2 linked regions of the Natronosporangium hydrolyticum genome follow. The protein of the gene in region 1 binds, or shares a complex with, the protein of each later gene. Links are inferred from orthologs where the notes say so. Each region holds a gene or a part of one and is shown in the gene's direction. Other genes may lie near its edges.

The links.
Region 2: the proteins of pcrA (region 1) and uvrB are in contact, whole or in part, in a crystal structure (PDB 7EGT), measured with the Thermus thermophilus proteins. The link is inferred for Natronosporangium hydrolyticum from one-to-one orthologs. Residues at the interface, in WP_096412145.1 of Thermus thermophilus: His654, Arg656, Phe657, Gln666, Asp668, Glu669, Lys680, Arg681, Leu682, Ser683, Lys685, Tyr686, Ala687; in WP_096411307.1 of Thermus thermophilus: Glu23, Leu25, Arg26, Asp27, Gly28, Glu29, Arg30, Phe31, Arg55, Glu326, Asp327, Phe328, Glu379, Ser382, Gln383, His398, Gly400, Arg401.

What each region holds. Positions count from the first base shown.
Region 1 is NZ_CP070499.1:959,297-963,804, forward strand. What follows is about bases 908-3,920. They hold pcrA (DNA helicase PcrA), read left to right. Parts: upstream 908-1,241; coding sequence 1,242-3,599; downstream 3,600-3,920. Other genes in these bases: JQS43_RS04490 (chorismate mutase), read right to left, coding at 908-953; JQS43_RS04500 (M23 family metallopeptidase), read right to left, coding at 3,667-3,920. Also shown: JQS43_RS04485 (LuxR C-terminal-related transcriptional regulator), read left to right, coding at 1-658; more of JQS43_RS04490, read right to left, coding at 666-907; more of JQS43_RS04500, read right to left, coding at 3,921-4,508. UniProt on the Escherichia coli protein: A helicase with DNA-dependent ATPase activity. Unwinds DNA duplexes with 3'-5' polarity. Translocates on single-stranded DNA with 3'-5' polarity. Initiates unwinding more efficiently from a nicked substrate than double-stranded DNA.
Region 2 is NZ_CP070499.1:3,367,445-3,371,526, reverse strand. Bases 1-2,938 are described here. They hold uvrB (excinuclease ABC subunit UvrB), read left to right. Parts: upstream 1-369; coding sequence 370-2,508; downstream 2,509-2,938. Other genes in these bases: JQS43_RS14955 (M48 family metallopeptidase), read right to left, coding at 2,530-2,938; JQS43_RS14965 (amylo-alpha-1,6-glucosidase), read right to left, coding at 1-218. Outside these bases: more of JQS43_RS14955, read right to left, coding at 2,939-4,082. UniProt on the Escherichia coli protein: The UvrABC repair system catalyzes the recognition and processing of DNA lesions. A damage recognition complex composed of 2 UvrA and 2 UvrB subunits scans DNA for abnormalities.

The sequences.
Region 1 (4,508 bases):
TGCGATGTTCCGGGCGGGGGTCCGCGCCGAGCTGGGCGGCCAGCGGCCGCCGGACACCTCCGAATCGGGGCGGGAACCGATCGAGTTGGATGTTGTCGGCGAGGCCAGTACGGTCGCCGAGGCGGTACGGCAGATCCTGGTGTTACGCCCCGACGTGGTGCTGCTCGACGTGCATATGCCCGATGGTGGCGGCCGGGCGGTTCTGGAGGCGGTACGCCGCGAGGGGGGCGGCGCGACCGCGGTCCGGTTCCTGGCGCTCTCAGTCTCGGACGCGGCCGAGGATGTGATCGGGCTGATCCGGGCGGGCGCCCGCGGCTACGTCACGAAGAGCATCTCGTCGCAGGAGTTGGCGGCGGCGATCCGGCGGGTAGCCGACGGCGACGCGGTCTTCAGCCCACGGCTGGCCGGCTTCGTGCTGGATGCGTTCGCCGCCCGTCCCGACGCCCCGGTGGCCGACCCGGAGCTGGACCAGCTGACCACCCGGGAACGCGAGGTGCTCCGGCTGCTGGCCCGCGGGTACGCGTACAAGGAGATCGCCAAGGAGCTCTTCATCTCGATCAAGACGGTCGAGACGCATGTTTCGAACGTCCTGCGCAAGCTGCAGATGTCCAACCGGTACGAATTGTCCCGGTGGGCGGCGGACCGCCGGCTGGTCTAGCGGCTGGTTATAGCGGTCCGCGGCCGGCCCGCAGCACCAGCAGACCCAGCTGGGTGCCGACCGGGCCCAGGTCGCGGTGGAAACGGTCGAGGATCTCCCGCTCCCGGGCGAGCACCAACCGGGTGCCGCCGGCGGCGACCCGGGCCGCGCCGACCCGCTGGGAGAGGGCCGCTCGTTCTCGCCACAAATCGACCAGCGCGGAGTCGATCTCGTCGATGCGGGCTCGCAGGTCCGCGATCTCGGCGTCGGGAGAGCTGGCGGTGGGCTGACTAGGGGCCGTGGTGGTGCTCATCATGTCGCTCCTTGGCTGGTCGGTTCGGTCCCCGCCCCGGAGCGCCGAAAGCCCCGGGCTCGGGAGCCCGGGGCTTTCGTAGGTCGTGTTGACTAGGCGCTACCTACGGCTGCCGGACTCCCGGAGCCGTAAAAAAAGTAGAACTTCTGCCCAGTCATGGCTCTGAGTATGCCACACCGGCCGGCCAGCGCAACGACTTCGCCACTATCTGAGATGCGCAGTTACGGCCGGCGGGAACGGCGGTGACCAGCTACCGGTGGCGTCGTAGCCGAGGCATAGACTCGCCAAGCGATGCGCGGACTCTCTGAGACTTCACTCTTCGATGCGCCGGCCGCCCCGGCGCGCCCAGCGCCCAGCCGTGACCCCGGCGCGCTGCTCGCCGGCCTGAACGGGCCGCAGGGCGAGGCGGTCACTCACGCCGGCTCGCCGCTGCTGATCGTCGCCGGGGCCGGCTCCGGCAAGACCCGGGTGCTCACCCACCGGATCGCCTACCTGCTGGCCGCGCGGGATGTCCACCCTGGCGAGATCATCGCCATTACCTTCACCAACAAAGCCGCCGGCGAGATGAAGGAGCGGGTCGCCGCACTGGTCGGTGGCCGGGCGCGGCTGATGTGGGTGTCGACCTTCCACTCCGCGTGTGTCCGCATCCTGCGAGCCGAGCATGAGCACGCCGGGCTGAAGTCGAGCTTCTCGATCTACGACGCGGACGACTCCCGGCGGCTGATGCAGCTGGTCACGCGCGAGCTCGACCTCGACCCCAAGCGCTACCCCGCCCGGGCGCTCGCGGCGCAGGTGAGCAACCTGAAAAATGAACTCATCGACCCGGCGGACTTCGCCGCCGACGCCAAAGGGCCGCAGCAGCGGGCGCTTGCCGAGGCGTACGAGCTTTACCAGCGGCGGCTGCGGGAGGCCCACGCCCTCGACTTCGACGATCTGATCATGACGACCGTGCACCTGCTACAGGCCAAGCCGGCGGTGGCGGAGAAGTACCGGCGTCGGTTCCGGCATGTCCTGGTCGACGAGTATCAAGACACCAACCACGCCCAGTACATGCTGATCAAGGAGCTGGTCGGCGCGAGCGGGGCGGAACCACCGCCGGCCGAGCTGTGCGTCGTCGGCGACGCCGACCAGTCGATCTACGCGTTCCGGGGCGCGACCATCCGCAATATCCTGGAGTTCGAGCGCGACTACCCCGAGGCCCGGACGATCCTGCTGGAGCAGAACTACCGCTCCACGCAGACCATCCTCAACGCCGCCAACGCGGTGATCGACCGCAACTCCGGGCGGAAGCCGAAGCGGCTCTGGAGCGACCAGGGTACGGGCGAGCGGATCGTCGGATACGTCGCCGACTCGGAGCACGCCGAGGCCGACTGGATCGCCCGGGAGGTGGACCGGCTCGCCGACGCGGGGGAAGCCCGCTTCAGCGAGGTGGCCATCTTCTACCGGACGAACTCCCAGTCCCGGGTCTTCGAAGAGGTGTTCATCCGGCTGGGGCTGCCGTACAAGGTCGTCGGTGGGGTGCGCTTCTACGAGCGTCGGGAGGTTCGCGACGCACTGGCGTACCTGCGCGCGGTGGCGAACCTCGACGACACCGTGAGCGTCCGGCGGATCCTCAACACCCCCCGGCGGGGGATCGGCGACCGCGCTCAGGCCTGCGTCGAGGCGCTCGCCTCCCGGGAGCGAATCTCCTTCGGCGCCGCCCTGCGCCGCGCCGCTGAGGCGCCAGGCATCGCCAGCCGGGCGGCGAACGCCTGCCGCGACTTCGTGGGGCTGCTGGACGAGCTCGCCGGGCTCGCCGACGAGGGCGGCCCGGAGGGGGTGCTGGAGGCGGCGCTGCACCGCAGCGGCTACCTCGCCACCCTGGAGGAGAGCACCGACCCGCAGGACGCCGGCCGGTTGGAGAACCTCCAAGAGTTGGTCAGCGTGGCCCGCGAGTACACGGAGCGGGCCGAGAGCCTGGCGGAGGCGCAGCCGCCGACGCTCGCCGGTTTCCTGGAGCAGGTGGCGCTGGTCGCCGACGCGGATCAGCTTCCCGACCCCGCAGACCCGGAGCAGAGCGGGGTGGTCACCCTGATGACGCTGCACACCGCGAAGGGCCTGGAGTTCCCGGTGGTCTTCCTGACCGGGCTGGAGGAGGGGGTCTTCCCGCACCTGCGGTCGCTGTCGGACCAACGGGAGCTGGAGGAGGAGCGGCGGCTGGCCTACGTCGGGGTGACCCGGGCCCAACAGCGGCTCTACCTCACCCGGGCGGTGACCCGGTCGGCCTGGGGCCAGCCGCAGTACAACCCCGCCTCTCGGTTTCTGGAGGAGTTGCCGCCGGAGCTGGTCCGTTGGGAGCGGACCGCCGACGCGGTCACCTCGTGGGGCGGCGTCGGTGGGCGGGCGGAGCGGACGGGGGAGCGTCCCGGGTCGGCGAAGGCGGCGCGCCTGGCCGAACAGCTCGGGGTCTCGGGCGCGGGCCTCACCACCGCAGCCGACCTACCGTCGGTGCCGTCAGTCGAGGCCGGTGACCGGATCAATCATCAGCGGTACGGGTTGGGGCGGGTGCTGGCGGTGCAGGGAGCCGGTGCCCGGGCCCAGGCCCAGATCGACTTCGGGGACCAGGTGCTCTGGCTGGTGCTGCGGCACGCCCCGATCGAAAAGGTCTGACCCGCCCGATCGACCCCCGCCCGGGCGGGGGTCCACCGGGCGGGGGTCGGGGGTCGGGGTAGGTGGCTCAGCAGCCGTCGATGTTCACGCCTCGGTTGCTCATCCACTGGGTGGGCTCCACCTGGTTCCACATGCCCTGATGCACCTCGAAGTGCAGGTGCGGGCCGGTGGAGTCGCCTGTGGACCCTTCCAGCGCGATGACCTCGCCAGGCTCGACGGTGTCACCGACCGAGACTCGGGTCTCGGAGGCGTGGGCGTAGTGCGTGAAGTGCCCGTCCTGATGGTCGATTACGACCGAGATGCCGTAGCCGCCGAAGACCCAGCCAGCGTGGGTAACCGTGCCGGCGCCCGCCGCGTGGATCGGACCACCGTTCGGGTAGGCGAGGTCGACACCGGCGTGCAGCGTGCCCCAACGCTGCCCGAAGCAGGACGTGGTGCGGCCGTCTGGCATCGGATGGACCCAGTCGGGCTGCTCCTCGGTGGTCTCCGAGGGCTCCGGCTCTGGCTCTGGCTCGGATTCCGACTCGGTTGGCTCCGGCTCCGGCTCCGGCTCCGGCTCCGGCTCCGGGGAGGGCGACTCGTCGGGGGCCGCCCCGCGGGCTTCGCCCGAGTCCTCCCGGTCCCGGCCGGACTCGGAGCCGGAGCGGTCACCGCGGTCGCCGCGTTCAGTGTCCTGTTCCCGCTCGGCGAGCGGGTCGTCCGCTCCGTCCGACTCCGGGAGTTCGCTCGCCTCGCTGGTCGCGGGGCTCCGGTCGAAGACCGAGGCTTGGGCGGTGAGTGCTCCGCCAGCGGCGAGCATGAGTACCGCCGCGACCGCCACCAGCGCCTGGCTGCGGCGGGTGGCGGTGGCGGTGTTCAGTAGCCGCCGGCCGTGATCGGCGGCTACCGGGGTGAGCCGGCGGACCTGCT
Region 2 (4,082 bases), 2.4 Mb from region 1 along the record:
CGGCCGGTCGCGGCGTCGGGTTGGTGGTGCCCGACCGCCACCGGCGGTTGGCCGTCGAGGTCGACCAGGAGTTCGGAGAGGATCCGCCGGTCGCGGTGGAAGAGCCCTTCGGCGCCGCCCGTCCGGATCTGGCCGTCGGGATCCGAGAGGGCGAGCGTGGGCGCCTGCACGCAGGTGACCAACTCATGCAGGTACGGCTGGGCGAGCGGCGCCGGCATCTGAGCTCTCCTGCGGTCGGGCGGACAATAGTGGCTTTACTGTACATTTATCCGGATCCGTCGGGTTGTTCGATCGGGCGACCGCCGCACCCGCGCCGAGCCGCGGCCGACCTGGGAAGCGATGTCGGGGGCAGCGCGTAGCGTGGAGCCCATGAGCAGCGACGTCCCCGGGAGCCAGATCCCCCGGCTGGAGGGCCACTTCGAGGTGGTCAGCGACTACCAGCCCGCCGGTGACCAGCCCGACGCGATCGCCGGCCTGGAGAAACGGGTCCGGGCTGGTGAGCGCCACGTGGTGCTCCTCGGCGCCACCGGCACCGGCAAGAGCGCCACCGCTGCCTGGCTCATTGAGCGGGTGCAGCGTCCGACGTTGGTGATGGCGCCGAACAAAACCCTCGCCGCGCAGCTCGCCAAGGAGTTCCGCGAGCTGCTGCCGCACAATGCGGTGGAGTATTTCGTCTCCTACTACGACTACTACCAGCCCGAGGCCTACATCCCGCAGACCGACACCTACATCGAGAAGGACTCCTCGCTCAACGAGGAGGTGGAGCGGCTGCGCCACTCGACCACCATGTCGCTGCTGACCCGCCGGGATGTGGTGGTGGTGGCGACCGTCTCGGCCATCTACGGGTTGGGCACGCCCTCCGAATATCTCGCCCGGGCGGTGCGGCTGACCGCTGGCGAGGAGACCGACCGGGACGCGCTGCTGCGCCGGCTGGTCGACATCCAGTATTCGCGCAACGATCTGTCGTTCCAGCGGGGCACGTTCCGGGTGCGCGGCGACACCTTGGAGATCATCCCGGCCTATGAGGAGCTGGCGATCCGGGTCGAGATGTTCGGCGACGAGGTGGAGAAGCTCTATTACCTGCATCCGCTCACCGGCGAGGTGGTGCGCGAGACCGACCAGCTGCTGATCTTCCCGGCCACCCACTACACCGCCGGCCCGGAGCGGATGGAGCGGGCACTGCGCGACATCGAGGCGGAGCTGGCCGACCGGTTGGCCGAGCTGGAGGGGGCCGGCAAGTTGCTGGAGGCGCAGCGGCTGCGGATGCGCTCCAGCTACGACATCGAGATGATGCGCCAGGTCGGCTTCTGCTCCGGCATCGAGAATTACTCGCTGCACATCGACGGCCGGCAGCGCGGCGAGCCGCCGTACTGTCTGCTCGACTACTTCCCGGACGACTTCCTGACCATCATCGACGAGTCACATGTGACCGTGCCCCAGATCGGCGGCATGTTCGAAGGTGACGCCTCCCGCAAGCGGGTGCTGGTGGAACACGGGTTCCGGCTGCCCAGCGCTCAAGACAACCGGCCGCTGCGATTCGACGAGTTTCTGGAGCGGGTGGGGCAGCTGGTCTTCCTGTCGGCCACCCCCGGCCCGTGGGAGCTGGAGCAGTCCGGCGGTGAGGTGGTCGAGCAGGTGATCCGGCCGACCGGTCTGGTCGACCCGGAGGTGGTGGTCAAACCCACCAAGGGGCAGATCGACGATCTGATGCACGAGATTCAGCAGCGCACCGACCGCGACGAGCGGGTGCTGGTGACCACGCTGACCAAGAAGATGGCCGAGGATCTGACCGACTACCTGCTCGAGCACGGCATCCGGGTGCGTTATCTGCACTCCGAGGTGGACACCCTGCGGCGGGTGGAGCTGCTGCGCGAGCTGCGGCAGGGCGAATATGACGTGCTGGTCGGGATCAACCTGCTCCGCGAGGGGCTGGATCTGCCCGAGGTGTCGCTAGTGTCGATCCTGGACGCCGACAAGGAAGGCTTCCTCCGCAGCGGCCGGTCCTTGATCCAGACCATTGGTCGGGCCGCCCGTAACGTCTCCGGCCAGGTCCACATGTACGCCGACACGGTCACCCCGTCGATGGCGGCGGCGATCGAGGAGACCGACCGGCGTCGGATCAAACAGGTGGCGTATAACGAAGCGCACGGCCGGTCGCCGGAGCCGCTACGGAAGAAGATCCACGACATCCTCGATGACATCTACCGGGAGGCCGAGGACACCGAGGGCGCGCTCGCCGGGCACGGTCCGGGCGGCGCGGTGGTCGGCGGTGGTGGCCGTCAGGTTTCCCGGGGTAAGGGTCCGGTGCCGGAGACCCGGTCTCGACATCGGGCGGTGGTGGCCGAGACCGAGGGCATGGCTCGCGCGGAGTTGGCGAAGCTGATGCAGGAACTCAACGAGCAGATGCTCGCAGCCGCCCGGGAGCTGCAGTTCGAGGTGGCGGCCCGGATCCGGGACGAGATCGCCGAGCTGAAGAAGGAGCTGCGGGCGATGGACGCCGCGGCCTGACCTCGGCTCGGTGGCCGGCCGCTATGCCTGGTCGGGGCTGACCGGGCGGGGGCGCTCACTCAGCGAGGTGATCATCGGGGGGAGGGGGCAGTGGAGCATGGCGCAGATGGTGCGCAGCAGCTCCGCCTCGGCGACGGTGAGTGCGCCGTCGTGGCTCACCACGTCGACCATCGCCTGCACCAGGAGCTCCTTGTCGGCGGGGTTGAGCCCGTCGAGCGCCGGCCACACCGACTCGAGCGACCGCACGCCCTCCTGGGGCGGGGCGTAGGGGAGCCGCTGACCCGGAAATAGCCGCTCCGCCCCGGCCTGGAATGCCCGCTGCGCGGCTGCCGGATCTTCGTGGCCGGCCTGGGCGAGGGTTGCGAGCATGGTCGCCGATCCGGTGCGGCTGGCCGAGAGCGAGTAGCGCCGCCGCCCCCAGGACGGCTGCCGGTGCGCCGCCTCGTAGAGCTCCTCGTGGAGCAGCCGGGAGAGGCAGTACTCGGAGACGCTGAGCCGCCCGTCGGCCTGGATCAGCGCTTCCACGCTGCCGGTAATGACCTGCTGCTCCTGCGGGTTACGGTGCCGCAGCGCCGGGAAGGCCACCTGGGCCAGCGGCAGCCGCAGCATCGGGTGCAGCGACGTCAGCGAGCTGCCGGCCTGCCACGCCGCGTCGGCGAGCTGCTGGCCGTGCCGGGCGACCAGCGCCGAGTGCTGGTTGACCCGGACCTCGTGCTGGCTCGACATCAGCAGGCCGAAGACGAGTGGCACGACCTGGGCCGAGTCGTGCGCCTGGGTCAGGAACTCGGCCGGGATCTGTTGCAGGATGGTGCCGGCCTGCGCGTAGGAGTTTTCGGTGGGCGTGCCGACCGACGCCGACACCGCCTGGGGCGCGGTCTTCATCGTGCTCTCGGCCGGGGGCAGGCTGCCGCCGCCGGTCAGGCCCATCGCCCGGTCTTCCTGTGCCCCGGAGGGCGGGGCCTGGGCGTACCGCTGCCGGAGCTGGGCCAGCTCCTGCTCGGTGATGGTGGGGTCGAGCGCCTGGATGCGTTTCAGGATCGGCGGGTGGGTGGCGAGCATGCCAGATAGCCCTTTGCCGGAGCCGAAGAGCATGTGGCTGACGTCCTCGGACTTGGCGTTGCGCAGGTTCGAACCGGCGGGAATCCCGGCGATCTTTTTCAGTGCGCCGGTCAGCCCGGCGGTCTGCCGGGTGAACTGCACCGCCGAGGCGTCGGCCAGATACTCCCGCTGCCGGGAGACCGCAGCCTTGATGATCCGGCCGATGAACAGGCCGATGAACCCCACCGCGAGCATCGCCAGGCCGATCAGCGGCACCGGGTTGCGCTGGCCGCCGCGCACGTGCAGCAGGATCCGGCCGACGAAGGCCAGCACCAGGATGCCGAAGAGCAGCCCCATCAGCCGGATGTTGAGCCGCATGTCGCCGTTGACGACGTGGCTGAACTCGTGGCCGATGACGCCCTGAAGCTCGTCCCGGTTGAGCTGCTCCAGCGCCCCCCGGGTGACCGCCACCGCCGCGTCCGACGGCGACCACCCGGCGGCGAAGGCGTTGATGCCGGGCTCGCCCTCCATGACGA